DNA from 2 places in the Caballeronia sp. Lep1P3 genome. Region 2 is predicted to be linked to the other one. Evidence: predicted binding sites of a transcription regulator. Region 2 holds the regulator's gene; the other holds the start of a gene.

Region 1 (7,955 bases), on a different replicon from region 2:
CCAGCCGGTCGCCTACGACGCCGCCGCCGCGTGCTATTCCGACATGCGCGAATCCATGCTCGACGAAGGCCGGCGCCTGACATCCGATGCGGCGAAGCGCATGGATCGCGAGGGCGTGAGCGGCAAGCCGCGCATCGCCGAAGTCGAACTGACGGGCGACGACATCGCCCAGCGCATCTGTCATTGCGCGCAGGACTTCGGCGCCGACCTCGTCGTGATGGGCACGCATGGCCGGCGCGGCTGGCGGCGGCTCGTGCTGGGCAGCGTCGCCGAGCGTTTCCTGCGACTTTCGCGCTGGCCGGTATTGCTCGTGCCGGGCCACGACGCCGAGGAAATCGCGCGCCGGCAGGCCGCTGCCGAAAGCGACTGAACGGCCCGGCGCGGCCAGCGTCGGCATTGCGCTCATCGCGCGCGCGGGCGGTGCGGTTCTTCGCGGGATCGAAAAATCGCTCGGCGATGCGCCACCGGAAGCCGCGCGTGCCGCGACGTCCGCATTCCCCAGCGGGCGCGGCTGAAGAACCGCTAGCGTTCGACGTATCCAGTTCGGCCGCCTCTCGCCTCACTCGTGGATACGCAGCACAGCGGCGCCGACCATGCGCCCTTCGCGGAGATCCGCGAGCGCCACGTTCGCGTCGGCGAGCGCGTACACGCGCGTTTGCACATGAAGCGCAATGGCCGCCGCGCGCGCCATGAATTCCTGCCCGTCCGCGCGCGTCAGGTTCGCAACCGACGCGATGCGCCGCTCCTGCCACAGCAGCGAATACGGGAATGCGGGAATGTCGCTCATATGGATGCCGCCGCACACGACGATGCCGCCCTTGCCCAGCGCCGCGAGCGCCGCCGGCACGAGCGCGCCGGCGGGCGCGAAGATGAGCGCGGCGTCGAGTTCGGCAGGCGGGCGTTCGTCGCTGCCGCCGGCCCATGTCGCGCCCAGTCGCATAGCGAGCGATTGAGCGGCGCTGTCGCCGCGGCGCGTGAAGGCGTAGACGGTGCGGCCCTCGTGCCGCGCGATCTGCGCGACGATATGCGCTGCCGCGCCGAAACCGTAGATGCCGATGCGCTCGGCGTCGCCCGCCATTTTCAGCGTCCGGTAGCCGATGAGTCCGGCGCACAGGAGCGGCGCGGCCTCGATGTCCGAATAGCGTGATGGAAGATGCAGGCAGAAGCGGCTCTCCGCGACCATGCGCTCGGCATAGCCGCCATTGAGCGTGTAGCCGGTGAAGCCCGGCGCATCGCACAGATTCTCGCGATGCGTCGAGCAGTAGCGGCAGCGCCCGCACGCATGGCCGAGCCACGGCACGCCGACGCGGTCGCCCGGCGCGAAGCCTTCCACGCCCGCGCCGATCGCGGCCACGCGTCCGACGACTTCATGCCCCGGAATGACCGGCCGCCTCGGATGCGCGAGCTCGCCATCGACGACATGGAGATCGGTGCGGCATACGCCGCACGCGATCACATCGATCAGAAGCTGCCCCGGACCGGCAACGGGGTCGTCGGTATCGGCGGCGCGCAATCGCGGGCCGGTTCCGTCGAAGAGCATTGCGCGCATCGTCCGCCTCCGTGCGATGCGTTAGTGTTGCCTTAGTGCTGCATTAGCGATGTGCGCTGCGTTCGCGCGGCGCCGCGTTGTCTGCGGGATGAGCGTCGTCGTGCAGCTTCCAGTCGCGATGCGGGTGCAACGCGGCCGTGCCGTCGCTGAAGCGGAAGTAGCCGCTGCGCAGCTTGACCGGCGTGCGCCCCACGCTCGTCAGCAATTGCTCGGCGGCGCCTTCGATATCCGCGCGATGCGTGTCGAACGCGTGCAGCAAGTCGTCCACCCGCGACGACGCCGCGCCGAAGTGATCCATCAACGCCTCGGCGGAAATGGTGCACGGGATACGTTCGCCGTCGGCGAGCGCGTAGAAAAGGAGCGCGGGTTCGTCGCCCCGATAAAGCGGCGCGCCTTCCAGGAATGCGATGTCCATGATGAAAGTCCTCACATCAGGTCGCGATACCCAACCAGTGTCCGCCCGCATGCGCCCGCCGCCGTTGATACAGATCAAGGGCATCGCGCGCCCGCGCCAGCATCGTCGTGATGTGTCTTGCGCGCCATTCGTCGCTGGGACACGTCCGCCTGTTTGCCTGCGCGTGTCCATCGTGCTTTCGCGCACTGGGCCGCCGATGCGTAAGCAAGTAGCGACCGGCAACCATCAGCGCGCCGGCGATGGCATGCGCCGCTGCGAAAGCAGGCGCACCGCGTTGTCGAATGCGCGATGAATCGCGATGCGGATGTCCGCGTCCGTGCTCCGCTGCACCGGCAACAGCTTGAAGTCGCGCGTGACGAGGTCGAGGCGCGCATCGAAAAGGCGGCGCCCGGAGGGATCGCGATAGGCCTCAAGCGTCAGGCGGCAATCGGCGATGTCTCTTGCGCTGCGCTCGAGCCGCACGAGTTCGATGCCCGCCTCGCGCTCCGCGTCGCTGGAGCCGGCGAATCCGAGAAAGTCGATTTGCATTCCGAGTCCCATGATCCCGCCTCCCCACTCTTTTCTGTTTCCGGAACGCGGGCCATGACTGCCAGCGCCCGGATCGCGGCGTCAGGACATCGTCCGCTATTTGCGTCGGATGGCTTTGACCCACGTCAAGCGCATGCCCGTATCGCCGCGAAAGCACGTTGCCTAGCGCTCATGCGGCTGCGGCTGTGGCGGCTGGCTCACGAGCGCATCGCGCGGGAGGCGCACGTCGTCGGACTATTCGCCGTGTTCGAGCCCAGCGCGCGCATTCGCTGTGATGGCCGGCACCGCGGACCACTACGCGCAGCACGCGGCGTTGCGCCGGAAGCAGTGCGGCGCGATCGAGCGTCTCTTCGCGCGGAGCTTGCGCGCGCCGACGTGCGCGGCGAGTGGATCGACACCGACGAGCGCGCCGCCTTCGCCGCGCCGCATTACGCGCGATACGCCGATCTCGTCATCGCGAGCCAGGACGATCCGAACGATCCCGATTCCTTCATCGGCGATCACTTTGCCGAGACGCTCGTCATGTCGTTGGGGCGTCCGGTACTGTTCGTGCCCTATACGGGCGTCTTCGCGTCGGTGGGAACGCACCCGATGATCGCGTGGGACGGCGGGCGCGAAGCGGCGCGCGCCGTCCACCATACGCTGCCGCTGCTCAAGTTCGCCGAACGCGTGACCGTCGTCACGATCGACGCGGACCACAGCGAAGCGGCCGGCAAGCGGACCGACGGCGCGGCCATCGCCGCCTGTCTCGCGCGGCATGAGCCGAACGTGGCGGTGTCGCCGGGCGCGGCGGCCAGCGATGCGCAAGCCGGCGACCTACTGCTCTCGCGCCCGGCCGATCCCGGCGGGAATTTCGGCGGGAATTTCGGCGGGAATTTCGGCGGGAATTTCGGCGGGAATTTCGGCGGGAATTTCGGCGGGAATTTCGGCGGGAATTTCGGCGCGGATTTCGGCGCGGATTTCGGCGCGGATTTCGGCGCGAATTTCGGCGCGGATTTCGGCGCGAATTTCGTCCCGATGCGCGGCTACGGTCATGCGCGCTGGCAGCAGTTCGTGCTCGGCGGCGCCACGCGCACGTTCCTCGCCTCGATGACGATGCCCGTGCTGATGTCTCACTGACGCTTGGGGCGAGCAAAGCCGCCACCCGCTTCCTCTCAAACAATGCCCGCGTGCTCCACGACGAGCCACGCGGACCACGCGATGAGCGCGACGCCGAGCGGCTTGCCGATGCGCCTGCCCGCGCGAAGGTTCTTCTCGGCAGCCATGATCGCGCCGAGCGCGAGCATCCATCCGACGCTCGCCGTGCCGATAGCGAACATCACGAGCATCAGCGCCCAGCAACAGCCGACGCAGAAAAGGCCGTGACTCGCGCCGAGCACGAAGCTCTCGCGGCGCGCGCGCCTGCCGCGCCAATGCCCGGCGATGAACATGAGCGGCGAGCGGCATCGGTCGAGACATCGGCGCTTGAGCGCGCTGAACTGATAGAGCCCCGCGACGGCGGCAATCGCCGCGCCGATGAGCCAGCCGTTCGCGAGCATCGCGGGCGACCGTTCGACGAGCGCATGAAGCGCCGAATCGAAGCCGTGCGCGACGAGGCCGAAAAGCGCCCACACGGTTGCATAACCCGCGATCAGCAAGGCGATCAGCGTGCGCCTGTCGTCGCGCGCGACGGTCATGCGCGCGAAAGCGTCGAAGAGCGGGAACGCGGTCGGCAGCATCATCGCGGCGATCATGACGAGCCATGCGGCGCTGTAGAGCGATGCCGCGAGCGCCGCGCTCGCGCCGGGCAGCGCGCGGCACAGCGCGCCGATGCCCGCGAGGTCGTTCCAGCTCGCCGTGTGCAGATAGCGCGCATACGGCCCCGCGTCCCATATCCAGAGCACGGTCCACGCGCTCGCCGTCAACGCGACGAAAAGCGGCGCGAAAAGCCTCGCGCGCGGGCGCCTTTTCATGACGAGAAACTGAAGGATCCCTGAATGGCGTTGTGTCCGCTCAAGTCGAGATCGAGATCGAGCGCGTCGTGCCGCAGGCGAAAGGAATTGGCTTTGGCGACGAACGCGGCAGACCCCGGTATCGTCGAAAAAATGCTTTCGACGAGTTTCGTCGGCTCGCCGTTCGGACCGCGATACGGCTCCATGTCCGCCTCGACGACTTCGCCGACCTTCATCCTGCCCTTGCCTTCGACGACCGTGTATTCGATCGGCGCGCGCTGCACCGAGACCATTTCGCCGATCAGCTTCACGATGTCCGCGAGCGGTCCGCCGCGCTCGCCACGGTGCGCGCTCACGAGCGCATCGAACTGCGCGTCGCTCGCGTCTTCGTCGACGAACATCGCGACGCGCCAGCCGCCCTTCAGCACGTTGCCGGGGATGAACGCCGCGAACGCGACCGTCCTGCCGGAGACATCGACGCCATCGATCACGCCTTGCTCATAGTGGTACGCGAGCGCGCTGCGGCACGTGCCGTTGTCGGGGTCTTCACCGACCCAGCACGGGCACAGGATCTTGCACTCGCATACTTCGAGGATGCTTCCCATCAGTTGATAGCCCACTTGCGCCTCCCTGCCGGTCGGACCGGCGGATGAACTGGCCGGGCGCAACATCGCCCGGCAATTCTTGTTGTAGGCGTTAAGCGGGCGGTAAGCAAAGCATCCCGAAAGATGCGCGACGCGTCATGGGCGCGTTATTGAAGCAGTCCGAACAGCGTCATGCGCGCGCGACGCTTAGGATCGACGGCGGAAGCGCCGCGCCGCCGGCTTCAATGCACTGGCGATCCGACGGCGGCGCACCGCGCCTCGCCGTCCGTCGCGGGATGACGCGAACGGTAAGCCGCGAGCGCGAAGACGCTCACCGCCGCGACGACGAGCGGCGCGGCCACCGCGCCGAAGATGAACTTCGGTCCCCAGTGCGCGGCGAGCATCGCGCCGCCGACCATCGAACCGACGATCGAGCCGACGCGCCCCATGCCGAGCGTCCACGCGACGCCCGTCGCGCGGCTCGCGGTCGCGTAGTAGCCCGCCGACAGGATATTGGTGCCGGTCATCGTCCCGCCGGTGCCGACGCCGGTCACGAAGAGCGCCAGCAACGCCAGCGCGGGCGCGCCCGACAGATGGCCGAACGATGCGAGGCTCACCGCCGCGCACACGAACGCCGCGCTGAGCACGTACTGCGGATTCATGCGATCCATCAGGATGCCGAGAAAAATCGCGCCGAGGCTGTTGCCGGTCAGATAGAGCGCCGTCATCAGCGAGGCGTTGTGAAACGACACGCCGCTCTGCTGAATCAGAATGGGCAGCCAGTTGCCGAGGAAATAGATGACGAGAAGCGCCATGAAAGCGGTCGTCCAGAGCAGCAGCGTGCCGCCGCCGACGCCCGGCTGCAGCAGTTGTCGGATCGGCAGGCCCTGCGCGCGCTTTTCTTCGAGCGTGATGTCCACATCGCTCAGGTCGAGATCGGCCGCGATCCGCCCGAGAATGGCGCGCGCCTCGGCTTGCCGGCCTCCGCGTGCGACGAGATAGCGTGCCGATTCGGGCAGCCAGCGCGCCAGCACGACGATGAGCAGCAGCGGAAGCACGCCGCCCACGACGAGCATCGCCTGCCAGCCGAACGCGCCGATGACGCGCGACGCGAACACGCCGCCGAGCGCGCCGCCCACCGCGATGCCGCATCCGATGGGCGCAACCAGCGTCGAGCGTAGTCGATTCGGGCAATATTCCGCCGCGAGCGTGTACGCGTTCGGCATTGCGCCGCCGAGCCCGAGGCCCGTCAGAAAGCGCAGCGCGATCAGCATGCCGATGGAGTCCGCCCACGCCGACGCGAGGCTGAAAAGCGCGAAGAGCGCAATGGATACGAGCAGCGTCGGCTTGCGTCCGAAGCGGTCCGCGACCGGGCCGAAGACGAACGAGCCGAGCGTGAGGCCGAAGAGACCCGCGCCGAACATCGGCGCAAGCTGGGCGGGCGTGGCGCCGAAGTGTGCCTTCAGCGCAGGCGCGATATAGCCGACGACGACCGTGTCGTATCCGTCGAGCACGAGGATCGAAAAGCAGAGTACGAACGTCACGATCTGGAAGCGCGACAGGCGGCGCGCGTCGATCACGTCTTGCAGCACCAGCGTGCGGGAATGCTCCATCGCGTATGTCTCCTTTTATCGCTTGTTTTATGCGCTCCGGCCGCGTCGTTTCCCAATCGTCAGATCTTGAAGCTCTCGAGCGTCGCAGGATGAAAGAGTTCTTCCGGCTTGAGCAGACGGCTCGACAGCCCTTCCGCATGATGCCGCTCGAGAAAGCGCGACAGCACATGGCGATTCGGCTCGAAGCCATAGGACCAGAAATCGTGGCCCATCAGCCGGCGCGCGTTGCTCAGTTGCTCTTCGACGAAAGGCAGCGTCACTTTGGTCGCGGACGTATCGCTGAGTTTCGCGAGCGCGATCGACTTGGCTCTCTCCAACGCCTTCGCGATTGCGCCCGGCAGCCACGGATGCTGCTCCGCGAGCGTTCGCCGCACGCCGAGCAGATGCATGATGGGGAAGAGCTTCGTGCGCGTGTACCAGTCGGCGGCGGCTTTTTGCGGATCGTCGTAGAGATACTTGACGTTCGGATGACCGTTCGTGAAGCACGACGGCGCGCGCGGGCCGATCACCGCATCGATGTCGCCGGACGCGAGCAGGCCGGAGATCGTCGCGTCCGGCGGCGCGTTTTCGAGCCGCACATCGGCGGGCAGGTTGAGACTGATCTTTTCCTCGCGGCCCGTGTGCTCGTAGCCGCCGCGCACCCAGGTCACGTCCGACGCCTTCACGCCGTGATCTTCTTCGAGAAAGAGGCGCGCCCAGACGTTGGCCGTCAGCTGATATTCCGGCACGCCGATGCGCTTGCCCTTGAGATCGGCGGGCGACTCGATGCCGCGATCGTTGCGCACGTAGATCGACGTATGACGAAACGCGCGCGACGGAAAGATCGGCACGCCGATATACGGGCTCGTGCCGGCCGCCGTCTTCACGCTATAGCTCGACAGCGACAGTTCGCAGACGTCGTAATCGGCATGGCGGAAGGCGCGGAAAAAAATCTCCTCCGGTTCCTGCAGCATGAACACCGGATCGACGCCGTCGATCTGCACTTCACCATCGACGAGAGGACGCATGCGGTCGTAGTTGCCCACCGCGACAGACAGATTCAGCTTGCTCATGATTTTCCCTTGTGTATTGCTTTGCGTATTCAACCGCCGATGCACACGTCGCGCTGCTCTTCGCTCGAACGCAGCATCGCGAGGCAGATGTCGAGCGTGCCGCGCGCCCAGACGCCGTCGTGCAGCGGCGCGATGCCGCCATGCACGGCGGCGACCAGTTCGTCGATCACTTCGGCGCGCGGCACGGCGGGCGCGTCGAGTTCGATGCGCTCGCGCCGCTCGTCGCCATAAACGACGATGCCGTCGGGCAGAGGCCGCAGATCGCCGCGCTCGCACGACACGA
Region 2 (7,955 bases):
TAGCAAGCGCGAGCGACGGCTCATGAAAATCGATGCCGACGATGCGTTGCGGCTTGAACGCCTGTGCAAGCAGACGCAACGAAAGCCCCTGGCCACAGCCTGCGTCGACGATCACGGGCGCGGCGGGAAGCGGCGTGTCGATAAGGCGTTTCAGATCGTTGATGGCGACACGCAGAACGTGATGCTCCCACGTATGCGTGCGCAAGAACCAGACGCCGAAAGACGTCTCGGGGACGAACGGCACATTGGATGTTTCGGTGAACTGCACGATGGGTCAGATATGAAAGTAGTTCGAGTTGGTTTTTATGCGCGGAGGCGTGCAATTGTAATCGCTGACGCCTCGCTCATGCAGTGACTTCGCAATACGTTGCCCTGTGCAACAGAGGGAAAACAGAATGATCAAGGAAGGTTCCAAAAACGTCACGGTCGATGTCGCCATCATCGGCGCGGGACCATCGGGCGCGGTGGCCGCGGCCTTGCTGCGCAAAGCGGGACGTTCGGTCGTCGTGCTGGAAAAGCAGCACTTTCCGCGCTTTTCGATTGGCGAAAGCCTGCTGCCGCAAAGCATGGCGTATCTCGAAGAGGCGGGCATGCTGCGGGCAGTGGTCGAAGCGGGCTTCCAGTACAAGAACGGGGCGCACTTCGTGTATCGCGATCAGGCTTCGGCCTACGACTTTCGCGACAAGCATTCGACGGGATGGGGCACCACCTATCAGGTCGAACGCGCCGGGTTCGACGATCTGCTGATCCGCTGCGCGGCGGAGCAGGGCGCCGACGTGCGCTTCGGTCATACGGTCCTCGCGATGCGGACGGGCGATGCGCCCGTGCTCGATGTCATCGACGAAGCCGGCACGCAATACGCAGTGCACGCGCGCTTCGTGCTCGACGCGAGCGGCTTCGGGCGCGTGCTGCCGCGCCTTCTGAATCTGGAGGCGCCAACGCGCATGCCGACGCGCGCCGCCCTCTTCACGCATGTGCGCGACGGCATTCCGGTCGACGCTCACGATCGCAGCAAGATCACGGTGGCCGTGCATCCTGAACATCGCGATGTGTGGTACTGGATGATTCCGTTGGCAAACGGGCGATCCTCCGTGGGATGCGTCGCCGAGGCGCCGTTTCTCGATGTGCCGGAATCGGAGCGCGAGCACAGACTTCGTTCGCTGATCCAAAGCGAGCCGACGCTCAACCGGTTGATCGGCAATGCGCCGTTTCTGATGCCCGTGCGGCATATCGGCGGCTATTCGGCGAACGTCGAGAAGCTGCATGGCGACGGTTATGCGCTGCTCGGCAATGCGGGCGAGTTTCTGGACCCGGTCTTCTCGTCCGGCGTGACTATCGCGCTGCGTTCCGCGCACCTTGCCGTCGAGACGCTCGAACGTCATCTGCATGGCGAAGTCATCGACTGGCAAGCGCACTACGACGCGCCGTTGCGCAAGGGCATCGACACGTTTCGCGCATTCGTCGAACGATGGTACTCGGGCAAGCTGCAGGACATCATCTTCTCGCGTGAACAGAACCCGGTCATTCGCCGGATGATCAGCGCGGTGCTGGCCGGTTATGCGTGGGACGAAACGAATCCGTATGTCGCTGAATCGGCGCGCCGGCTCGATACATTGCATGAGGCGTGCACACAGCGATAACGGAAAGCGCGATTGCGCGGCAATCGGTCGCCCTAATCAACCGTCCGACGCGGGATGCGTCGGACGCGCAGTCCAACGCACCATTCACTCCGCCGCCGGGCGCCTCGCCAATAGCCCCGGCAGAGGCATCCGCAAGGTTTCAGCGTCGCGTCGAAACTGCGTTAGTCGTCCGGAGTGAGCGCTGGCGAAACGGGCTGCCGTTGTACGCAAATCGCGGTGCGGCTCACCGGAACACATCGCCGGATCAACTCGGCGCATCCGTCCTTATCGGCACGACAACACGCCCTCCGCGACATGCGAAACGCGGCAAACGCGGCATCTGTAAGCTGCGAAAGAGCCTTGTAATGCAAGCGGCCTTTGTTAAATTGTGTAAAACCTTGAGATCGCATAGGAGTTCTTTGTTGTAATGGCGCGCGCTGATTTCTTTAACCAATTATTACAAAGATGCGCGCCAACTCTCCCTCGCGCAGCACCCTAGGTGCTGCATATGCAATCCTTCTTTTCCCTTTTCTTGCCTTCCAGTCGACGCTCGCCGATGCAGCGTGCACGACGACGGGCCTCACCACCACCTGCGGCGCGCTCGCACCCAATCCCGTTACCACGCGGATCGGCAACGGCAATGTGTCCAGCGAGGATGGCCGAACCGTGACGGTCGGAACGGGCGCGTCGGTGGCCGTCGGTGATTCCAACGCGATCAGTCTGCGCAACAACGCGAAGGTGGTGGTCGAGAATGGCGGTTCCGTGAAAGCGAACGCCGTTGTGTCAAACGGCATGTACAGCACGGGCGCGAATACCATCGAGTTCGCGAACAACGGATCGCTCACCGTGCAGCAGGGTGGACAGGTCCTCGCCACCGGCCCGCAGACGCAAGCGGAAGCCGTGAACCTGCAGGGCAGCGGCAACATCGTCACGAACGCCGGACTGATCCGCGCGAACAACGCCGCCGCGATCTGGCTGCAGAACGTCTCCGGCAGCAACACCATCGTCAACCAGGCGACGGGCACGATCCAGGCGCCCGGCAATGTGATCGGCGCGAGCGGCAACGGGTCGGTCGACTTCACGAATCGCGGAAAGGTGATCGGCTCCCTGATGCTCGCCGGCGGCGACGATACGGTGCGTCTCTACACGGGCTCGTCGATCAGCGGCAACGTGGACGGCGGCGCGGGCAACGATACGGTCTATCTCAACGGCGACGGTACGGGCACGCTTTCGGGCACGTTCAGCGGCTTCGAATCGCTGTACAAGGCGGACAAGGGCACCTGGACGCTGACCGGCCCGATATCCGGCGCGACGCGGGCGGAAGTGCAGGACGGCACGCTCGCGCTGACCGGCAACAACGCGAACTATTCCGGGTCGATCGTCGTCGATGCGCTCGGCGTTCTCGAGGCGCGCGCGCAGAGCCTGCCGCGAGCGATCACGGACAACGGGCTCGTGCGCTTCGCCCAGCCGGACAACGGCACGTACACCGGACAGCTCTCGGGAACGGGCGGCATCGAAAAGACGGGCGCCGGCGTTCTCACGCTGGCGCCGTCCGCTGCGGGCGGCAACACGTATAGCGGCGCGACGACGCTGACCGGCGGCACGATCGCTATCGGCGCGGACAACGCGATCGGCGCGCCGACGGGCGCCGTCGTGTTCAACGGCGGGACGCTGCGGCTCGACAATGCGCTCGATCTCGCGGCCACGCGAGCGATCAGCGTAGCGGCGCCGGGCGGCACCATCGATACGCAGGGCTTCGCCTCGACGCTCTCGCAAGGCGTGACCGGCGCGGGCGCGCTGACCAAGACGGGAAGCGGCACGCTCACGTTGCTCGGCGCGAACACGTATGCCGGCGGCACGACGATCTCGCAGGGCACGCTTCGGCTCGGCAACGGCGGCACGTCGGGCAGCATCGCGGGCGATGTCGTCGATAACGGCGCGCTCGTGTTCGATCGCTCGGACAACGTCGGCTTCGGCGGGCGCGTGTCCGGTACGGGCGATGTCGTGCAGGCGGGCGCCGGCAGCACGGTTCTCAACGGCGCGAACGCTTACGCCGGCGCGACTGACATCGCGGCGGGCACGCTCGTGGCCGGCGATGCGGCTCACGCCAACGCGACGCTCGGCACCGGCACGACGACCATCGCGGCCGGCGCGAGTCTCGGCGGATACGGCACGGCGCCCGGCGCGGTCGTCAATCGAGGCACGATCGCCGTCGCGAACGCGCTGGGCGCGTTTTCCGGCGATCCGTCCGGCACGTTGACCATCGGCGGCGGCCTCACGAACGCCGGTCTCGTGCAACTCGGTTCGTCGGCGGCGCAGACGGGCAACCGGCTGCGCGTCGGCGGCGACTATACGGGCGTCGGCGGCACGCTCGCGCTCAACACCGTGCTCAATCAGGGCGGCAGCGCGACGCAAACCGATTCGTTGTCCATCGGCGCAAACGCGGCCGGTCAGACCGCCGTGCGCGTGCATGGCCTCGGCGCAGGCGTGCCGACGGTCGGCGACGGCATCCGCGTCGTTCAGGTCGGTGGCGTATCGGCTGCGAACGCGTTTCAACTCGCCGCGCCCGTGCAAGGCGGCGCGTATCAATACATGCTGTATCGCGGAGGCGCGGCGAGCGCGAACGACTGGTATCTGCGCTCGCAGATCGAAGCCGCTGGCGACGCCTCGCCGGGGGCGTCGTCGCGGGCATCGGCGAGTCAGGCGGTGCCGGCGTATCGTCCGGCAGTCGTCGGCTATGCGATGGCGCCGTCGCTCGACCTCGACTACGGCTTCGAGACGCTCGGCCGCCTGCACGAGCGCGTGGGCGACGTCGCGGCGCTCGACCAGGCGCAACCCGGCCACGCTGACGGCGTGTGGGGACGTATCGGCGGAAACAATCTCGACGAGCACGGCAACGACCGTTTCTCCGCGGACAGCCGCTCCTTCTTCGCGCAGTTCGGCAAGGACTGGACGGTGTCGCACGGCGCGGCGGGCGGCAGCACGCACGCGGGCGTCACCCTGACGTTCGGCACGACGAGCGCGAATTTCGATGACAGCGCACGCGGCATCGATCCGACGCTCGGCACCGGAACCGGCTCGATGACCACGCAGGCGCAAAGCGTCGGCGGTTATCTCACGCGCTATTTCCGCGACGGCTCATATGTCGATGGCGTCGCGCAGTTCACGCACTACCGCAACAAGTTCGGCGATGTCTACGGAGGCGGCAGCGCGCAGAACGGTTTCGGCGTGGCGGGGTCGGTCGAGGCCGGCAAGCCGTTCCAGCTCGGCGGCTCGCCCGTCGCCATCGAGCCGCAGGCGCAACTGGCCTATCAGTACCAGAAGCTCAACGCGTTCAGCGACGGCGTCTCCGATGTTTCCGGCAATGCATCGAATGCCTTGCGCGGGCGGCTCGGCTTCCGGCTCTTCAGGCTCAACATGCAGAACGACTCGAAGACGAGTTCAGCGACGCCCTACCTCACGGCGGACGTGCTGCACGACTTCGTTTCGCCGGGCGCGACGACCGTCGGCGAGACGTCCTTCGGCATGTCGCCGGCGCGGACCTGGTACGAACTCGGCCTCGGCGTGAGCGCGAACATGGGCCGGGCGTCCGAGTTGTACGTCAACGTCAAGTACGCGCACAACATGGGCGGCGACGCGCGGCGCGACGTCTTCGGTCAGGCGGGGTATCGGTTCAGCTGGTAATGCGGCGCGGCGCGGGGTTGCTTGCAGCGATTCCGCGCCGGCCAGTGTCACGGCGAGCGCGAACGTTGCGGGTGCGAAGCTCACGCGCTTCATCGGTGAAGCGGCAGCAGCGGTGTAGTCGACGGATGGCACCGGCGATACCGTGCCTTTCCGCGATCGGCGCGCGTGACGACTAGCGGCATCACATCGCGCGACCGCACGCGCTGCGCCATGCCGAGTGCAAACACACGGCGCTCACCGATCCCCGCCTTCACACGCTTTCGAGACCCGCCTGATCCAGAATCCGCACTTCCTTGCCGCGTGCATCGACTGCGCCGGACTTCTGCAGCTTCGAGAACATGCGGCTCACGGTCTCCAGCTTGAGGCCCAGATAACTGCCGATCTCCTCGCGCGTCATGCGCAGCACGAACTGCGCGGGCGAGTAGCCGCGCGCCTTCATGCGCGTCGAGAGATTGAGCAGGAAGGCCGCGACACGCTGTTCCGCCGACATCGTCCCGAGCAGCAACATGAGGTTCGACTCACGCACGATCTCGCCGCTCATCAGACGATGCACATGATGTTGAATCGCCCTGACCTCGCGGCACAGCACTTCGAGCAGATCGAACGGGATGATGCAGACGACGCTGTCCTCGAGCGCGATCGCGTCGCACGTGTGGCTGTCGGCGCTGACGCCGTCGAGCCCGAGCGCATCGCCCGCGAGTTGAAAGCCCGTGACCTGCTCGTGGCCGTCGCGATGCACGACGACGGTCTTGAAGCATCCGCTGCGCACCGCATAGACGCTCTGGAACGCATCGCCCGCACGGTAGAGCGTCTCGCCGCGGCGCACGGCGCGCGTCGAGCAGATGAGGGCGTCGAGCCGCTCGTAATCATCGGGAGAAAGACCGCTCGGCATGCAGACGCCTTGCATCGAACAGGTAGAGCAGCGAATGCGCTTGCGTGTCGCGCCGGTCTCGGAGAGGTCCGTCGCCTGGAACGCGCGGCGCGGCACGGGCGCTTCGTGGTGGCGAATAACGGATTGGGCTTCGCTTGCGGGAAACATGCGGTGCCTCCTGTCGAACGTCGGGTTCGCGCGCGCGAGCCGGATGCCGGGACAGCGTGGAATCTCGATGCGCGGCGCATCAGTCCATTCGTCGATTATTGGCCGCGTCATCGCCGAAATGAATCGGCGGTGGCGGAAACTTCGGTAGGCGTTTGCGCAGACGTGTAGGGAAATCCTGACGGCGATGAGACCGGGCGTTCAGGCGTCGTCGTTCTCGTCTTCGAAAAGCCGGTGCCGCACGGCGTAGCGCACGAGCGCGGCTTCGTGCGGCATCTGCATTTTCTCGAGAATGCGCGCCTTGTACGTGCTGATGGTCTTCGCGCTTACGCACAGCGCCTCGCCGATCTGATTGATGGATTCGCCCGCGCACAGCCGCCGGAAGACTTCGAATTCGCGATCCGACAGACGTTGATGCGGCAACGCGTCCGCCGGCTCGGTGAGGCTCTGCGCGAAGCGCTCCGCCATCGCGAGGCTCACGTAAGCGCCGCCCGCCGCCACTTTGGTGACGGCCGAGATCAGTTCCGCGCTCGCGCTTTCCTTGGTGAGATAGCCCGATGCGCCCGCCTTGAACGCGCGTGCGGCGTATTGCTGTTCCGCGTGCATGGTCAGCACGAGGATGCGAAGCGCGGGCTTCTCGTCCTTGATCTGCTTGATCAGTTCGAGCCCGCTGCGGCCCGGCATCGAAAGGTCCAGTACGAGCACTTGTGCCGGCGTGGAGCGCACCAGCGCCAGCGTGCTCGCGCCATCGTTCGCTTCGCCGGCCACCTGGAAGCCGGTCGCGTTGGCGAGGATATGCCGCAGCCCGTCGCGCACGAGCGTGTGGTCGTCCGCGATCAGCACTTTCGTCGTCATGGTTGCGATTCCTTTTCTCGCACTGCGTTTCGCGCTGCTTTTCGCAGTGCTTCTCGCGGCAACGCCACGGTCAGAACGATACGGCGCGCGTGCGCATGACGCGCGGTATCGCGAGCGCTTCTTCGATGATACGGAAAACCGCGTAAGCGGAACGGAATGGCGGCAGATGTTGCGCTGGCGCTTGCATCGTTCGATCCCCACGATCTCATTGCTTGCGGTGCCTGCGGCAAACTCACTTTGCCCGTTAAGCACGTGTTTGTGGAAACACACTCGACCTCGGCTCATGAACGGACATCTGAGAGTCATTGCGACCCTAAGAACGCAGCGATTCCGTGGCAGCCAGGGGCAATCGCGGCTGGCGGTGCAGCAGGCCTCGACATGAACACACGCACGAGAGGCCCGAACACGCGACACAGCCATTGACATGCTCACGCCAGGTCGGCTCCGCTCGAAGCCGGGGAGACCCGCGGCGACGTCACGATGGAGCGCAGTTCGGGCGCCGGCCCGGAAAGTGCCTTGAGATCGGGGACCGGTCGACACAGCGCGTCGTCCGTATCGAACGCGGCTTCGAGCGCCTCGGATATCTCGGGCAATCGCGCATCGCCACGCACCGGGCCGATCAACTGCACACCGGACGGCATGCCGGCATGATCGACGCCGCACGGCAGGGACAACGCGGGATTCGTCATCAGCGAGACGAGGTACGTGAGTCCGAGCCAGCGATAGTAGGTATCGAGCGGCTCGCCGTTGATCGATTCAAG

What was found. The regulator FNR, encoded in region 2, switches genes on or off when oxygen is low (the NO sensors DNR and NnrR bind a similar motif). The targets are predictions, from matches to a motif close to TTGATNNNNATCAA.
Region 1: a site for FNR is predicted at 2,608-2,621, ahead of LDZ27_RS29005 (universal stress protein). Genes of this name have one in related genera too.

Annotation. Positions count from the first base shown of each region.
Region 1 covers NZ_CP084265.1:2,105,014-2,112,968, forward strand. Annotated here, with positions in the region: gene LDZ27_RS09845 (universal stress protein) at 1-370, shown strand, start outside; gene LDZ27_RS09850 (zinc-dependent alcohol dehydrogenase family protein) at 560-1,549, opposite strand; partial or broken gene LDZ27_RS09855 (DUF1488 domain-containing protein) at 1,680-1,964, opposite strand; gene LDZ27_RS09860 (hypothetical protein) at 2,190-2,492, opposite strand; gene LDZ27_RS29005 (universal stress protein) at 2,820-3,611, shown strand; gene LDZ27_RS09870 (DUF2182 domain-containing protein) at 3,647-4,444, opposite strand; gene LDZ27_RS09875 (DUF1326 domain-containing protein) at 4,441-5,043, opposite strand; gene LDZ27_RS09880 (MFS transporter) at 5,250-6,620, opposite strand; gene LDZ27_RS09885 (ABC transporter substrate-binding protein) at 6,680-7,672, opposite strand; gene LDZ27_RS09890 (Gfo/Idh/MocA family protein) at 7,702-7,955, opposite strand, start outside.
Region 2 covers NZ_CP084266.1:913,040-920,994, reverse strand. Annotated here, with positions in the region: gene LDZ27_RS18770 (class I SAM-dependent methyltransferase) at 1-268, opposite strand, end outside; gene LDZ27_RS18765 (NAD(P)/FAD-dependent oxidoreductase) at 396-1,640, shown strand; gene LDZ27_RS18760 (autotransporter outer membrane beta-barrel domain-containing protein) at 2,085-5,303, shown strand; gene fnr (fumarate/nitrate reduction transcriptional regulator Fnr) at 5,554-6,342, opposite strand; gene LDZ27_RS18750 (response regulator transcription factor) at 6,541-7,194, opposite strand; gene LDZ27_RS18745 (hypothetical protein) at 7,623-7,955, opposite strand, start outside.